Regions from separate parts of the Rhodococcus sp. IEGM 1318 genome, predicted to be linked through region 3. Evidence: riboswitches for the same ligand, from Rfam matches in the RefSeq annotation. Region 3 holds a riboswitch; each other region holds the start of a gene.
What was found. Region 3 has a riboswitch for thiamine pyrophosphate ahead of thiO (glycine oxidase ThiO). Riboswitches for the same ligand answer to the same signal wherever they lie in the genome.

Region 1 (5,496 bases), on a different contig from region 3:
TGCTTCCTTCTTGCCGACTCCCTGCACTTCCAAACCGAGGGCCGTGTTGTCCAGTACCGAGCGCCAAGGGAACAGAAGATCCTTCTGCGGCATGTACGCGGTGTGCACCTCGGCGGCTGCTTCGGATTCAGTTGCGCGCGTGCCCACACGGACCGAACCCGAGGTCGGGGATTCGAGCCCGGCCAGGACGTTGAAGATCGTGCTCTTGCCGCAGCCGCTCGGCCCGATCACCGACACGAATTCGCCCGCGTCGGCGCGGAAGGACACCGAATCGAGCACGAGACGCGATTCTCCGGCCGTGTCGAATCTCTTGGTCAGGTCCTGAATTTCGACCATTGCATCCTCGACCATCGGGTCAGTCATGTCCGCGACCTTTCGTTCATTGCCCATGGTGCAACGATGCGCTCGATGGCGAACGTCAGCAAGTACAGCGTGACGCTAATCAACGCGGTCACCAGTACGGCCGCCAACACCAGGTCGGTGCGGAAGGAGTTCTTTTGGGTGCTCATGTAGATACCCAAACCGGAAGTTGCGCCGACGTATTCGGAGAACACCGCGCCCACGACCGCATACGTGATACCGATACGCAGGGCGGTGAAGAATCGCGGAATCGCCGAAGGAAGGCGGACGTAGCGGAACTCCTGCCAGCGAGTGCTGCCCATACTGCGCAGGAGAGCGCCCGCTTCCCGGTCGGCCGCGGCAAATCCCTCGATGAGTCCGATGGTCATGGGGAAGAACGTCGCAAGTGCGATCACCAACACCTTCGGCAGCAACCCGAAGCCGAACCAGATGATCATCAGTGGCGCGATGGCGATGATCGGCAGCGTCTGCGAGACGACGAAAAGTGGTACCAGCGCGCGTGACAACCACGGCGAAAAGTCCACGACCACAGCAAGAATCCAGGCCAACACCAATGAAACGGTGAAGCCGACCAACGTGACCTGCAATGTCGACCAGGCGTGGCCGGCGATGATCTCGCGGTTGTCCCAACCCTGGGAAACAACGCGACCCGGAGACGGGAGTACTTGCGGCCGAATCCCACTGATCTCGACGTAGATCTGCCATGCCGCCACGAGGAGCACCACCACGGCGAGCGCGGGAAGCGCCCGCCGCGTGGTCGAGACCAATCGCCCGCTCACGTCAGGACGCGTCGAGATACTCATTGGTGAAGTACTCCGACCAGTCCGGCTTCTGGGTCAACGGCTTCCCGTCCGGTCCGGCGAGCAACCCGTTGTCGAAGAGGAATCCTGAGTAGCCCGACCAGGTTTCGAGATTCTGGGCGCCCACGACTCCGTTGGCGTCTTTCATGTAGTCGGCGGCGAGCATCCGCTGGCTCTCACGGACGAGGTCTTCGTCGGTGAATGCTCCGGGATTCGCGTCGATGAGGTCCTGCGCGGCCTGGTCCGGGTTGTCGGCAGCAGTCTGATAACCGCGTTGAACGGCCTTGACGAACTTGCGTGCCTCGTCGGGATGGTCCTTCAACCACTGCTGGTTGCCGTTGATCACGATCGAATACGCATCGGGGAAGCCGTAATCGGTGTACTGGAAGTACCGCATCGGGGTTCCGTTTCGCTCCGCTTCGAGGCCTTCCCAAGCAAAGTAGGAGACGGTGAAGTCTGCCTGGCCCGAGTACACGGCTTCGTACGCGGACGTTCCGAGCGTGACCGTCGTGAAGTTCCCGGTTCCGCCGTCGTTGCGGATGATCTGCTGCAGCGTCTCGACTTCACCCGGATCGCCGAACCCCGCGTACGTCTTTCCGTCGAGATCACGCGGACGCGTGATGTCCGCACGATCCGCCTTCACGCCGATGCCGGTGGCGCGGTGCTGAAGTGGCGCGATGACGGACGTAGTGGCGGCGCCGGCCGCACGGGCGAACGTGGCCTGACTCTGTGTGCTGATGCCGAACTCGGCGTTACCGGCGTCGACGAGGGTGTCGGGCGAGGTGTTGTTGTACGGCAGGATCGAGACGTCCAGACCGGCGTCCTCGAAGTAGCCCTCTTGGAGTGCAACGTACAAACCGGTGTGGTTCGTGTTCGGTGTCCAGTCGAGTGCGAACCGAATGGTCCCGTCGGAAGAGCCGGTGTCAGAGGCGCATCCGGTCAGAACTGTGAATGCGGCTGCGATCGCGGCAGAAGTGGCAAGCGTGCGGCGTAGCGCCGCGAACGACATCACGACGCCGGCCAAGGCTGCTGGTGGAGTGCGGAATCCCAGAACATCAGCTCGTAGCGACTGGCGATGCGGAACGCTTCACTCATCGCCTCTCGCTCTGTCTCGGTGGCAGCTTCAGCCGCAGCATCGACCAGTACGCGAGCCTGCGCTACCGATTCGTGGAATTCGGGTGCGTCGTAGGTTGTGACCCACTGTGCGTACGGATGCGACGGATCGGCGTCGAGTACCTCGCGCGCTGAAGCGGCAAGATCGCGGCCGACCTCGGCATAGATCCAGAAGCAGGGGAGTACTGCCGCTGCGGACACTGGATAAGGCGCCGTTGCCGCAGTCGCCGTCAGATACGAGACGTATCCCAGGCAGGCCTGCGAATGCTCCAGTTTTCCCGATCCCGCGGGGAGAATTCCACCGGTCAGCAAGCCGTCGTGAAGCGCAGATTCCACTGTCGCTGCCGTGGACGCGGAATTCGACCAGAAGCCCGCGGACTGCGGATCCGGGGCGTGGGCCGCGACCAGGGACAACGCCTTCGAGTATCCCTCGAGATAGAGCTTGTCCTGCTCGATGTATGTGCGGAACGCGTCGAGAGGCAATGTTCCGTCGCCGAGGCGGCGGAGGAACTCGAGCGAGTCGATCGACTCGCGGAGGACCTTCGTCTCGGCCCAGAGTCGATCGGTGAACCGATCCGTCGACGGCGCTGTGGCCACCGAGTTTTCGGCAGAATTGTATGCAGGCTGCGTAGTAGCCATGACATCCCTTCGTCAGCATTACCTGATCAGGTTCCCGGGTGTGTTCTCAGCCCCGCCCATGCGGAGCACCCCGTGTCAGAACTAGGCGACCTTAACACCGAGGGATTGTGTACTCGGCGCACACCGGTCCGAGATTGGTAGGTTTGGTCTTGATTGCCACACGCGCGGGTCGGGAGGGGATTCAGACATGGAGACCGACGTTCGACCAAATCTCGGCGAGGACGGAACACTGGTGATCCGTGCCAGAGGCGGTGAAGCCCGCGGGTATCCGGATGGCGGTGTGTTCGCGTGGAAGGGCATGCCCTACGCAGCAGCGCCGGTAGGTGCACGGAGGTTCCGCGCGCCGCAACCCGCAGAGCCGTGGGACGGGGTGCGCGACTGTCGTGAATTCGGGCCGATCGCGCCGCAAGGCCAGAGTCCGGCGGTTCCGATCGATCGGGCCTTCAAGATCGACGAGGACTGCTTGTCGATCAACGTCTGGGCCCCGCGACCCGACGGCACGCCTCGACCGGTGATGGTGTGGATTCACGGCGGCGCCTACTGCCTCGGGTCTGCCGCCCAAACGATCTACGACGGCCGTCATCTGGCTGAAACCGGTGACGTCGTTCTCGTCTCCTTCAACTATCGCGTCGGCGCACTGGGATTCTTGGACCTGTCCGCGTTTTCCACCGGGGATACCGTTTTCGAATCGAACTGTGGTCTGCGAGACCAGATTGCGGCGCTCGAATGGGTTCGAGACAACATCGACGCCTTCGGTGGTGACCCGAGTGCGGTGACCGTGTTCGGTGAGTCCTCAGGCGCAGGATCCATCACGACGCTCATGACCTGTCCGAGCGCCGAAGGTCTGTTCCATCGTGCGATTGCCCAGAGTCCTCCCGCGACCTCCGTCTACGGGGCCGAGCGCGCCAAGACCGTGGCAGAGCGGTTTCTCGAACTGCTCTCGATCGACCCTGAAGACGCAGGCGATCTGCTGACCACGGATCTCGAACTTCTCGTGAAGGCAAGCGATGACCTGGTCAACGAGATTCCGACACGGATTCCGGGAACTTTGGCAATGGCACCCGTCGTCGATCGCGATCTGGTGCCGCACTACCCGGTTGCGGCTTTCCAGAAGGGATACGCGCACCGAATCCCACTGATCATCGGTTCCAACAAGGACGAGGCGTCGATCTTCAAGTTCATGAAGTCGCCGCTGATGCCGGTGAGCGCACAGTCCGTCGAGGCAATGCTCCAATTACTGGCGGACGATCACCCCGACATCTCCGCGACCAAACTTGCCGAGATCATGTCGGCCTACCCAGATCACGCGAAACCGAGTGGCGCGCTGGCGCTCTCACGGGACGCGGCGTTTCGCATGCCGACTCTGTGGATTGCCGACGCCCACTGCAGGCATTCCCCTACGTGGGTGTACCGCTTCGATCACGCGACGCCGATGCTCAAGGCCGCACGGATCGGCGCGGGCCATGCGACCGAATTACCCTATGTATTCGGCAATTTCGGAACCCTGAACGTCGACCCCACGTTCTGGCTGGGTGGGCGGAAGGCCGCGATGGAGGTAGCCGGCCGTATCCAACGGCGATGGCTGGCCTTCGCCAGGCATGCCGTGCCGGCAGCTCTCGACGGCTCGAAACATTGGGCGCCGTACGAGGAAGAGAAGCGGTCGACGCTGTTGATCGACTCGGCCGACACCCTCGTCAGCGACCCCGATCACGGACTGCGCGTCGCCTGGGGCAACGACGTGATGGGGTTCAACTGACGTCGGTCGAGTGCCGCGGACGATCCAGTTCGCGAAGCACCGGCAGGGAGGCACAGACCGCGGCAATCAGGATGATCGGAATCGACAGGGCTACAAAGGTCGACGCGATTCCGAGTTGATCGAGCAGAGGGCCGACCGCGAGGTAGCCGAGCGGGCCGGCAGCGTAGGCCGTCGACGTCATGACACCGACGACGCGTCCGCGCATGTGCTCCGGGCTGTGCGTCTGCATGGCGTAGTTGGCGATCGGGCCGACTGGTCCGTAGACGAGACCCTGTAGTCCGGCGAGTACGAGGATCACCCACAGCGGCGGTAGAAGCGCCATGGCCAGCATCGCTATGCCGAGGACGGCGACAGCAAGAATCATGATCAGGCGCCGGGACATGATCGGTGCCAGCGGGGCGTAGGCGAGAGAGCCGATGATGCCGCCGATCGCCAATGCCATCAACACCGATCCGAGTTGGGCCGGTTGGTCCAACTCCGTGAAGTACACCGGGAACACGACGCTCTCCACCGGCATGTAGAGCGCGACGACGGCCATGTCGATCAGCGCCAGAGTGCGCAGCAGTTTGTTGTTCCAGACGAACCGAAGACCGTCGAGTGTGCCGTGCCAGATCGATTTCGGACGATGTTCGTGTTCGGGCACTCCGGCGCCGGGAAGCCGGATGAAGGCCACCACGACGATCGAGAACACAAAACCTGCCGCAGTCACCCAGAGCGTGTTCACCGCTCCGATCGTTGCGATCAGGACACCGCCGATGCCAGGGCCGATCAGATATGCGACGTTGAAATTGGCCTCGTACACGCTGTTGGTTCGATCGAGCTTCCACT
Region 2 (5,496 bases), on a different contig from region 3:
CCAGTACCCAGCCCGCAATCGGCACCGGTATCGGAATCACTTTGATAGTCAATGCTTCTGGCGGTCCGGGGGCGTCGATCACGATTGCGCGCATTGTGTCGGTCATGCTTTCTCCTTGGTGATGAGTGTCAGTCGACGGTTGGCTTCGCGCAGCGTGGCCAGTGTGGCGCCGAACCGATCGAGAGCCTCGGGCGTCAGCACGGAACCGAGACGGCGTGCCAGTTCGTCGTCGAACGTGGCCTTCGCCCGCTGCAACAGGCCAATGCCGTCGGGGGTCAACGCGATGAGTGAGGATCGTTTGTCGGCGGGATTGGATTGTCGACGGCAGTGCCCCGAGGACTCGATCCGATCCACCAATTTGCTCGTGCCACCGACGGTGATCGCGAGGGCTTCGGCAATGTCGAAGACCCGACAGGAACCTAGCCTGTCGATGATCTGCATCGGCTCGAATCGACTCAGTGGCAGGTCGTGCTCGATTCGGAGTCGCTGGTCGACGGCCGTCCACAATTCGGTTTCGAAGCGGACGAGGTTGTCGAAGTGACGGCTCAGGTCCGACCCCGTCATGAGCAGACTCCTAGGCGATATGCATTCCGTGGAATCATTCTTTCACCGTACCCACGATCCGTGATTAATTCCACGGAATCTATTCGTCGGCCTTCCGCAGTGTCGGTGGCGCATGGGAACATATGTTCGTGTCGCATGAACCGCTGGATCGAGAAACGCCAGGTAATCACCCTGGCGGTACTCATTTTGGGGGTCTTCGACCTGCGGGTGACGCAACGATCCTGCACGCGGACCTTGATTCGTTCTACGCATCGGTCGAGCAACGCGACGACCCGGCTCTGGCGGGCAGGCCGGTCATCGTCGGTGGTGGGGTGGTCTTGGCGGCAAGCTACGAGGCCAAGGCGTTCGGGGTTCGCACAGCCATGAGCGGTGGTCAGGCTCGATCACTGTGTCCTCAGGCGATAGTCGTCCCTCCGCGAATGTCGGCGTACTCGCAGGCGAGCAAAGACGTGTTCGACGTCTTTCACGACACGTCGCCGCTGGTCGAAGGAATCTCCATAGACGAGGCCTTTCTCGAGGTCGGCGGGCTCGCCAAGATCGTGGGCAATCCGCTGCAGATCGGAGCCAACCTCAGACGCGACGTGGCCGAGCAGGTCGGACTACCGATCACGGTCGGAATCGCACGCACCAAGTTCCTGGCCAAGGTCGCCAGTGCATTCGCGAAACCCGACGGATTGCTGCGAGTGCCGCCGGAGGGCGAGACCGAGTTCCTGCATCCCTTGCCGGTCGAGAAGCTGTGGGGCGTCGGCAAGATCACGGCCCAGAAGCTGCGAAACTTCGACATCGTGACGGTGGGCGACATCGCTCGGCACGACGAATCCTCGATCGTCTCGATTCTCGGGGGTGGCGCCGGTCGCCATCTCTACGCGCTCTCGCATAACCGAGATCCACGCCCCGTCCGCGCCTATCGTGGCCGCAGTTCGATGGGTGCTCAGCATGCGCTGGGTCGCGGATCCCATCCCCGCGCAGAACTCGATGCGTCGTTGATGTCCCTTGTCGACCGTGTCAGTCGACGCATGCGTTCGGCGCAGCGGACGGGGCGCACGGTCACGCTCCGGCTCCGCTTCGCGGATTTCACCCGGGCAACTCGATCTCACACGCTGCGCCGGTCCACCGCCGACACAGCGGAATTGCTGAACGCCTCGATGGTGCTGCTGGACGAAGCGATACCGATGATCGCGGACAAGGGCATCACGTTGATCGGTGTCGCTGTCTCCAACCTGGATCGGGACGGCGCCGAACAACTCGAATTGCCCTTCGACGGTCCAGGATTCGCGGGTCCGGACACTGCCGCCCTCGACTCGGCAATGGACAGTGTTCGGAAGAAGTTCGGCTCCGCGGCCCTCACGAGGGGAGTGCTCCTGGGACGCGATCCGGACCTGTCGGTGCCGCTACTGCCGGACTAGGTGAGGTTTTCTCGCAGAGTCGCTCCCTCGTATTCGCGACGGAACAACCCACGCGCCTGCAGTACCGGAATCACGTGATCGACAAAATCTTCCAGACCCTGCGGATAGGTCGGCGGCATCAGATTGAAACCGTCGGCACCGCGGCCGTTCAACCAGGATCCCATCTCGTCGGCAATCGACTCCGGTGTTCCGATCATCGTTGCGTGACCACCACCCGCAGCGAGCGTCCCGAGGAGTTCCCGCACAGTCGGTGCGTCCTTCTCGACGATCCGCAAAATAGTGGCGTAGCGTCCCTGCGGCCCGGTGAACGCTTCGAGTGGAAGCAACGGGGGCACGGGCCCGTCGAGATCCCAGTTCTCGCAATCCTGTCCGGTGAACAACGAGAGTTGGCGTATCGACTGTTCGGTGGGCAGCAGGAGATCGAGTTCGGCCTTCTTCGCCCTGGCCTCGGCGACGGTGCTGCCGACGTAGGTGACCAGTCCCGGCATCACGGCGACCGAACTCGAATCCCGGCCGGCTCGCTCGATTCTCGATTTCACGTCCGCGTAGTAGGTCTGTGCGCTGGGTAAGTCGTAGGCAACCGAATAGATTGCCTCGGCGCGGCGCGCCGCCAGATCGCGGCCCTGCTCAGACGCCCCGGCCTGGAACAACACCGGCCGGCCTTGCGGGGAGCGCGGAACCGTCAACGGCCCGTCCACCCGAAAATGTTTGCCGTCGTGATCGATTCGAGAAATCCTGTTTGCGTCGGCAAAACGCCCCGACCGGTCGAGAATCAGCGCGTCTTCCGACCATGAATCCCACAATGCGAGGGCCACTTCGACAAATTCGTCGGCTCGTTCGTATCGGGATGCATGATCGGGCATCGCCTCGAGTCCGTGGTTGCGCGCCTCCTGGTCGAACATCGAGGTCACGACGTTCCACCCGGCCCGTCCGCCGCTGATGTGGTCGAGCGATGCCAACAGTCGTGCCGCGTGAAACGGCGTGTAGAAGGTCGTGGAGATGGTGGTGACCAGGCCGACATTCGCCGTCGCGCGGGCCATGGCAGTCAATGCGGTGATCGGCTCCAGAAACCACGATGCGCCCGATTCGGGTTCGCGAACACTGTGACCGTCCGCGAAGAAGACGGCGTCCAACTTGCCGCGTTCGGCGATCTGGGCGAGCGACTCGTAATACGCGATGTCGCCGAGCCTTTCGACCGGTGAATCACGATGACGCCACGCTGCACTGTGATGTCCGCACCCGAGAAGAAACACACCTATCCGTAGCTGTGCACCCATCAGTTCTTGACGAGTCCGCCGTCGACAACCAGGTTCTGGCCGGTCACGGCCCGCGACCAGGGCGAGGCGAAGAACAGTGCGGCGTCGGCAAATTCGTCCGGTGTCGTGACCCGGCGCAGGGGAGTGCTTGCAGCGATCATGTCGAACACCGCTTCCGGCGTCGCGGCACTCGCGTCCGTGGTGCGGAGCAAGCCGCCGGAGACCATGTTGACGGTGATCCCGTCCGGACCGAGGTCGGCGGACAATGTCCGCGTCAGTGCCAACAGTGCGGCTTTGGCTGCGGTGTAGTCGTGGTACGGAACGACCGGATTCTGGACCAGATTGGTTCCGACAGTGATGATTCGGCCGAACCCGAGTTCTCGCATGCCGGGGAGTGCTGCCTGGGTGGTGTTGAGGGTCCCGGCGACAGCTCCGCGTAGTTGTGAGTCGAAGTCGGCCCAGGTGATCGTGTCCGCATTCGGCCGGGCGTCACCGTTGAACGAGAAGTCGACGAGTGCATTGTCGACCACGGTCGAGATCGGTGCGTCGAATCGCTCGAGTGCAGCGGCGAACAATTGATCGACGTAGCTGCGGTCCGTCACGTCTGCCTGGACTGCGAAGGTGCGATCCTCGCCTAGTTCGGCGACCAGGGCCTCGGCGGCATCACGGCTCTTGCTGTAGTTCACGATCACCCGGGCGCCTGAGCGGGAGAATGCTCGACTCAGTGCGGCTCCGAGCCCGCGGGCGCCACCGGTGATCAGGACGATCTGCTCGTTCAGTTCGAGAGCGCGCTGAAATTGCTGTTCGGTCATGTCGACATCCCTCCGCCAGTGCTAACTGGTCAGGTTCATCGGGTCTGATCTCAGCCGACTTTTTCGGCACCCCGTGTCACCGTCCATCAGACCACGAGAGGTGGATCTTCCTGAACGCGGGTGCGTAGTAGTTGTCGGCGCGATGAGTTTTCGATCGCTGGGGAGTCGTTATTGCAAGCGAAGTGGCAACCGGCCGCTCGCCTTCGCCCAGGGAGATTCCGATGACCACCCAGCCTGCCCACCACGACACCCTTTCGGGTAATGCAACACGAACGGCACCTTCGGGGACCGCGCGCAAGCTCGGATACGTCCTGAGTGGTCTGTTCGTTCTTTTCATGCTCTTCGACGGCATCATCCACATCCTCAATCTGCAGACGGTCAAGGATGCCTCGGCCGAACTGGGACTGCCGGACTCTCTCGCCCTGACAGCCGGGGTTGTGCAGTTGATCTGCCTTGCGCTGTACGTGATTCCGCGAACCGCCGTGCTTGGCGCGATTCTGCTCACCGGTTACCTCGGTGGTGCTGTGTTGACCAACCTTCGAGCTGAACAGCCTCTGGTGAGCACCACATTGTTTGCCGTCTACACCGGAATCGTCATGTGGGCCGGACTGTATCTCCGAGATGAGAAGGTTCGCGAGATCATTCCGCTCCGTCGGGCCTGAAATCAGGCCACCGAAGGGGTTGCGTGGGACGCGGCGTCCCATTATGTTTGACCTCATTCAAGTCCGTCGACTGCAATCGGCGGACTGGCCGTGAGGAGACACCGATGGCTCGGTCAGCGTCGATCGAAGTGGAAATGCCGTACCACGAGGTACTGCAGACTTTGTCCGAGGGTTCAGTGGCCCGCAGTTTTGATCCCTATCTCGACATCGACTGGGATTCACCAGAGTTCGCGATCGATCCACACGATCCGAGGTGGGTGCTCTCGTCGGTCTCGGATCCCCTCGGAGCGACGCAGTGGTACCAGGAGCAGTCCCTGGAACGTCGAATCGCGATGGGAATGTGGCGTCAGGCCAACGTGACCAAGGTGGGTTCGGCGTTCGAGAGCATCTTGATCCGGGGAATGCTGCAGTACATCATGGCGCTTCCCAACCAGTCGCCCGAGTTCCGGTACTGCCTGCACGAGATGACCGAAGAGTGCAATCACATCCAGATGTTCCAGGAACTCGTCAATCGTATGGATATCGATGTGCCGGGTATGCGTCCGATGTTCCGGCGCCTCTCGCCCATCATCGGAGTGCTGGGTGCCAAGTTCCCGGTCATCTTCTTCATCGGCATTCTTGCCGGAGAAGAACCGATCGACCACTTCCAGAAGGACTTGATCCGCGAAGGTAAGGACACCCCGCCGGCGATGCTCCGCACCATGGAGATTCACATCGCCGAAGAAGCGAGACATATTTCGTTTGCGCACGAGTTCCTGCGCAATCACGTCCCCAGGCTCAGTCGCACCAGTCGGGC
Region 3 (5,496 bases):
CCCTGCCAGAGTTCGTGATCGAGCCTTCCGTACTCCGCGGCCGAATCCTGTTCTCCGGCGCCGATGGTGATGGCTGCGGCGGACGTGAAGTCTCCGTTTCCGAGACGGTCGTACATGCGCGTGTGCGCAGCCACCCACCGCTGGCGCGAGTCGAGTGCGGCGGTCAGGACTTCGCTGTTCACTCGGGCGCGATCATCGTCTTGCAGGCGCTCGAGGATATCGCGCAGAGCGTCGACCTTGCGGGTGAACGTCACGTTGTCCTCGGCGGTTGAATCTCGTCTCGCCAAGGTGAGAGTTTCGACGGTGCGTGCTTGCTGCGCCATGATTCGTGCTTCGGTCAGTTCGTGCAGTGGCTCGGCGCCCGCGTCGAGAGCGCGCCCGGTGGCCAGTGCGGAGACCAGTCCGACGGTGAGCAGCCACAGTAGCGCTGCCGAGACCGCGAGCGAGGCGAGGATCAACCCGAGATTGAAGCGTCGGCGACTCTTGCGGGAGAAGTACACCTGCACCGCGACCAGCGCGCAGAGGACGAGGACGAATGCCACGATCGGCCACCACGGTGGAGCCTCGAAATCGCGCTGTACCTGGGAAACCAGAGTCTCCTGCGATGCGTGCAGTTGCTGAGCCATCGGCAGCAGCGAGGTTTGCATCAACTGCGAGGCCTCGCTCAAATACGCTGCTCCGACGGGGTTTCCGACACGATTGTTTGCCCGTGCGGTTTCGACCAGCCCGGTGTAGACGGACAGGTCGGTCGAGATGGTGGTCAACGCGCTGTGGCCGGCGAGATCCGTCGAGTCGAGGCCGGCCGATGCCTGCACGATCTCCGCCGACGCCTCACCGATCGACTGCGTGTATCGGTCGCGTACCTCGGCGGGTTCGAGGCCGCCGGAGATGAAGGCAGTGGCCGCGGCGGCGTCTGCCAACGACAGCGCGCTGTAGAGATTCTGGGCGGAGTTGGCGAGAGGTTCGGTCTCGACGAGGAGGAGGTCGAGATTTGCCTGACGGTTCTCGATCGCTGCGGTGGCGAGGAGTCCGGCGATCAGGGTGATCGCGATCAGGATCAGTCCGACGACCGTCAGCCGACCAGGTGTGGACGACATGAATGCCTGGAGTTCGCGCCGCAGAAGTGCCCGCTCGTCCTCCGCCGACACGGACGTGGCCTCGGAGGGCGGCAGCGACCGGGGTTCGATGGACGGGACGACACGGTCGACCATCGGGCACCTCATTTCGCTGTTGTACGCGGGCTACCGAGAAATGATGTCGCCGAGAAATGATTCAGGGCATCTTCGCGAGCATATAAGCATCACCTACACCTGGAGCAGATTGAAACGGTTAGTGTGGGACAACGGCGAGAGCAGGCGGAGCGAGGTAGTCGATGCGTGGTGACGGTGACGGTTGGTCCATCGGGTCGGACGGTACGCGGCATTGGGGTAAACACGGTGCCGCCGGGCTGCTCTTGCGCGCCCCCGATTCGGACGGATCGCCCATGGTCTTGCTGCAGCATCGTGCTGCGTGGAGCCATCAGGGCGGAACGTGGGCACTGCCCGGCGGAGCGCGGGACTCACACGAGAGCACGACGCACGCTGCTGTCCGGGAAGCCCACGAAGAAGCAGGTATCGCCGAGGACGCCGTCCGCGTTCGCGGCGAGGTAGTCACCATGCGCGCCGAGAGCGGGTGGACGTACACCACCGTCGTAGCTGACGCGGCACATCCACTGTCGACGGTTGCCAACGGTGAGAGCACCGAGTTGCGGTGGGTCCGTGAAGCCGATGTCGATTCGCTGCCACTGCATCCGGGATTCGGTTCCTCGTGGCCGGAACTCCGTACTGCGCCGGTTGTGTCGGTAGACGCCGACCCGCACACCGTCCTGCTCGAGGACGGCGGATTCGGATGGTTGTCGGGTAGTTCCACCGAAGACAGTGACCAGAACCTGACTGAGGCGAGTAGGACGGCGAGCAGCACCCAGTCGTAACAACTCGAGTCTTGACAGTTTCGTACACAGCAGAAGGGCCGGACTCCTCAGGAGTCCGGCCCTTCCGTGTTTCGGTCTCCCGACCGAAACGAGGCTCAGCTGAGCGAGTTCAGCGCCGTGATGAAGCTGACCGCGGTGATACCGAGCTTGAGCAGCTCGCTGATCTTGCCGAGGTTCAGGTCTTCGAGCGATTCGGTGCTGAGCGAGCCGGTGTCGAGGGATCCCATTTAGTGCTCCTAGGTTCAGTTAGTAACTGGAGGTAAACTACAACAAACCGAATGGGATGTGACACGCAATCGGAGCAACTGTGATTAAGATCACGTATTCCGACATTTCGGACATTCAATCGCGCCTAGGAACTGGGGGTTTGTTGTCTGATCGGACAACTTCCGTTCATGTTTCGAGTCAGGCGTGCTGACCCGTAACTGTGCGGATTTGTCCCGGCAAACAATTGACGGTCGCCAGTTACCGGTTTTCAGCGTCCAGCGACGGCTGCGGCGAGGCGTTGCGCGGCCGCCTGGGGATCCGACGCTTGCGTGATTGCACGCACGACGACGATGCGAGTGGCACCGGCATCGAGCAGCTCGGGCAGGCGTTCCTCGTCGATGCCGCCGATCGCGAACCAGGGACGTGGCGGTGCGGCGTCGGCAGTCGATCGAACCAGTTCCAGGCCGGAAGCACTTCGATTCGGTTTGGTCGGTGTCGCCCAGACTGGTCCGGTGCAGAAGTAGTCGACGCCCTCTTCGATGGCGGCAAGACTCGCCTGCGCGCGGCTGCTCGTCGAACGGCCGATGACGACGTCTTCGCCGACAAGAGTTCGCGCGTAGGGGACGGGGATGTCGTTCTGGCCGAGGTGGAGGATGTCGGCACCGGAAGCCATTGCGAGATCCGCGCGGTCGTTGACGGCCAACAATGCGCCGTGGCGCCGCGCTGCCGTTGCGAGAATGCCCAGCGCTACCAGTTCGTCTTTGGCCTCGAGCGGGCCGAACTCGCGCTCACCGGCAGAGCCCTTGTCGCGCAATTGGATGATGTCGACTCCGCCGGACAATGCTGCCTCGGCGAACTGCGCGAGGTCGCCTTTCTCGCGGCGCGCGTCGGTGCACAGGTACAGCCGTGCTGCTGCCAGGCGCTCGCGCCGGTCGATGACGTTACTGGGATGTGTGGGGTGCACGGAGCAAACGGTAGCCTCTAGGGAGCAAGGTTCGACACGGGAGTCCTGAAACGTCGTCGTCACTTTTTGTCGTGGCTGCGAGGTTCGTAGGGCTGAGAGGGGATCGCGACCAGATCCCGACCGTCAGACCTGACCCGGATCATGCCGGCGCAGGAAGTGGAGGTGGAGTTTCGTGAATACACACGCTCGTACGGTGTCGGTGGTCGGCGGCGGTGTCATCGGTCTCGCCATAGCGTGGCGCGCAGCCCGCGACGGTTGGTCCGTTCGGTTGTACGACCCGTCCATCGGATCAGGGGCTTCGTGGGTGGCGGGTGGAATGCTTGCACCGCTTTCCGAAGGCTGGCCGGGTGAAGAAACAGCGTTGACGGTTGGTGCAGCGTCCCTGGAACGGTGGCCGGCGTTCGGTGAGGAGCTCAGAAAATTCGGGCAATCGGTCTTCACCGCGGACAGCTCGCTGACGGTTGCGCTCGATGCTGCCGACGCGCAGGACCTGCAGACCATCGCCGAGTGGGTGAGCTCGCAGGGTCACGAACTCGAAATCCTCGGTCGCGCCCGCATCCGTGAACTCGAACCCATGCTCGGCCGCGGAATCAGATCGGGACTCATGGCTGTCGGTGAGTCCGCCGTCGACAACAGACTTCTGCTGGAGGCGTTGCAGAAGGCCTGTGTGGAATCCGGCGTCGAATTGATCGCGCGTGCCGTCAACGACCTCGCCGAACTCGATACCGATCAGATAGTGCTCACCGCCGGCATCGCGTCACCCAAGCTGTGGCCCGGACTGCCGGTGCGGCCGGTCAAGGGTGAGATCCTTCGCCTGCGCAGCAGACCTGGAGTCACCCCGGCGCCCAGCCGCACAATCCGCGGAAGCGTCCACGGACGACCCGCGTATCTCGTCCCGCGCGGCGACGGAATCGTCGTCGGGGCAACACAATACGAGTCCGGTGAAGACACACAGGTCACCATGGCGGGAGTGCGGGACCTGATCAACGACGCCGAGGCACTGATGCCCGCGATCGGCGAATACGAACTCTACGAATGCGCGGCAGGCCTACGTCCGATGACGCCGGACAACCTGCCGTTGATCGGGCGCGTGTCCGATCGTGTTGTCGTCTCCACCGGGCACGGCCGCAACGGCGTTCTACTGACGCCCGTCACCGCCGATGCGACGCTCGCGTTGTTGAACGGCACATCTTTGGTCGAGGTAAAAGGAACCGAACCCGAGCGGTTCGCAGCAGCTAAGGAAAATTCATGAGTGAGCAGGTCCCGATCGGGATCACCGTCAACGGCGAAGATCTCGAGTTCGATCGAGCAGTCACGGTGACCGAACTACTGACGCACCTCGAGTTGCCCAGCAAGGGCATCGCCGTCGCCGTCGACGGTGCACTGTTTCCGCGCGGGCGTTGGGACGAATCCGTCGGACGTGGTTGGGAAATCGAGATCCTCACGGCGGTGCAGGGTGGCTGAGCAGGATCTTCTCACCATTGCGGGCCTTAGTTTCGGTTCCCGGCTCATCACCGGGACGGGCGGCGCCGCCAACCTCGCGGTGCTCGAAGAAGCTCTGGTGGCCTCGGGCACCGAACTGACCACCGTCGCGATGCGGCGAGTCGACGCGGCCGGTGGCACGGGTGTTCTGGACCTGCTTCGTCGCCTCGGAATCGAACCGTTGCCGAACACCGCCGGGTGTCGGGGCGCCGCCGAAGCGGTCCTGACAGCGCAGTTGGCACGCGAAGCGCTCGAGACGAACTGGGTCAAACTCGAAGTCATCGCCGACGAGCGGACACTGCTGCCCGATGCGATCGAACTCGTCTCCGCCGCAGAACAATTGGTGGACGACGGATTCACCGTTCTGCCGTACACGACGGACGATCCGGTGCTGGCGCTTCGCCTCGAAGAGGTTGGTTGCGCTGCGGTCATGCCGCTCGGTTCACCCATCGGCACCGGGCTTGGTATCGCGAATCCGCACAACATCGAGATGATCGTCGAGCGCGCCGGCGTGCCCGTCATCCTCGACGCCGGGATCGGAACGGCCAGCGACGCCACCCTTGCCATGGAGTTGGGCTGCGACGCCGTCCTGCTTGCGACAGCGGTGACGCGGGCCAAGAATCCCGCGCTGATGGCGTCGGCGATGCGTCACGCTGTCGTGGCTGGTTTCGAGGCGCGGCACGCCGGCCGGATCCCCAAGCGATTCTGGGCTCAAGCGTCGTCCTGAGGGACGAGATCCGGGTGATTTCTCGGGGTTCTGCCCGAATTGCCCGGACTCATGTCCTACCTGAGTACCACTCGGAACTAGACCTGTGGCCGATGTGCTGGTCATTGCCGGTAGGGCAGAGTTCTCCTCATGATTGAACTGAGGGGA

Region 1: linked by a shared signal. The riboswitch ahead of R4P65_RS27230 (TenA family protein) and the one ahead of thiO (glycine oxidase ThiO) in region 3 are both predicted to bind thiamine pyrophosphate.
Region 2: linked by a shared signal. The riboswitch ahead of R4P65_RS08815 (3-oxoacyl-ACP reductase) and the one ahead of thiO (glycine oxidase ThiO) in region 3 are both predicted to bind thiamine pyrophosphate.

Annotation. Positions count from the first base shown of each region.
Region 1 is NZ_JAWLSC010000014.1:55,586-61,081, forward strand. It holds gene R4P65_RS27215 (ABC transporter ATP-binding protein) at 1-351, opposite strand, end outside; gene R4P65_RS27220 (ABC transporter permease) at 360-1,163, opposite strand; gene R4P65_RS27225 (ABC transporter substrate-binding protein) at 1,141-2,169, opposite strand; gene R4P65_RS27230 (TenA family protein) at 2,169-2,912, opposite strand; TPP riboswitch at 2,900-2,995, opposite strand; gene R4P65_RS27235 (carboxylesterase/lipase family protein) at 3,100-4,668, shown strand; gene R4P65_RS27240 (MFS transporter) at 4,661-5,496, opposite strand, start outside.
Region 2 is NZ_JAWLSC010000003.1:142,168-147,663, forward strand. It holds gene R4P65_RS08795 (zinc-binding alcohol dehydrogenase family protein) at 1-106, opposite strand, end outside; gene R4P65_RS08800 (MarR family winged helix-turn-helix transcriptional regulator) at 103-564, opposite strand; gene dinB (DNA polymerase IV) at 687-1,970, shown strand; gene R4P65_RS08810 (LLM class flavin-dependent oxidoreductase) at 1,967-3,247, opposite strand; gene R4P65_RS08815 (3-oxoacyl-ACP reductase) at 3,247-4,038, opposite strand; TPP riboswitch at 4,029-4,122, opposite strand; gene R4P65_RS08820 (DoxX family protein) at 4,260-4,700, shown strand; gene R4P65_RS08825 (AurF N-oxygenase family protein) at 4,805-5,496, shown strand, end outside.
Region 3 is NZ_JAWLSC010000010.1:59-5,554, reverse strand. It holds gene R4P65_RS21930 (hypothetical protein) at 1-1,211, opposite strand, end outside; gene R4P65_RS21925 (NUDIX hydrolase) at 1,373-1,969, shown strand; gene R4P65_RS21920 (hypothetical protein) at 2,065-2,196, opposite strand; gene thiE (thiamine phosphate synthase) at 2,445-3,140, opposite strand; TPP riboswitch at 3,167-3,313, shown strand; gene thiO (glycine oxidase ThiO) at 3,313-4,392, shown strand; gene thiS (sulfur carrier protein ThiS) at 4,389-4,604, shown strand; gene R4P65_RS21900 (thiazole synthase) at 4,597-5,349, shown strand.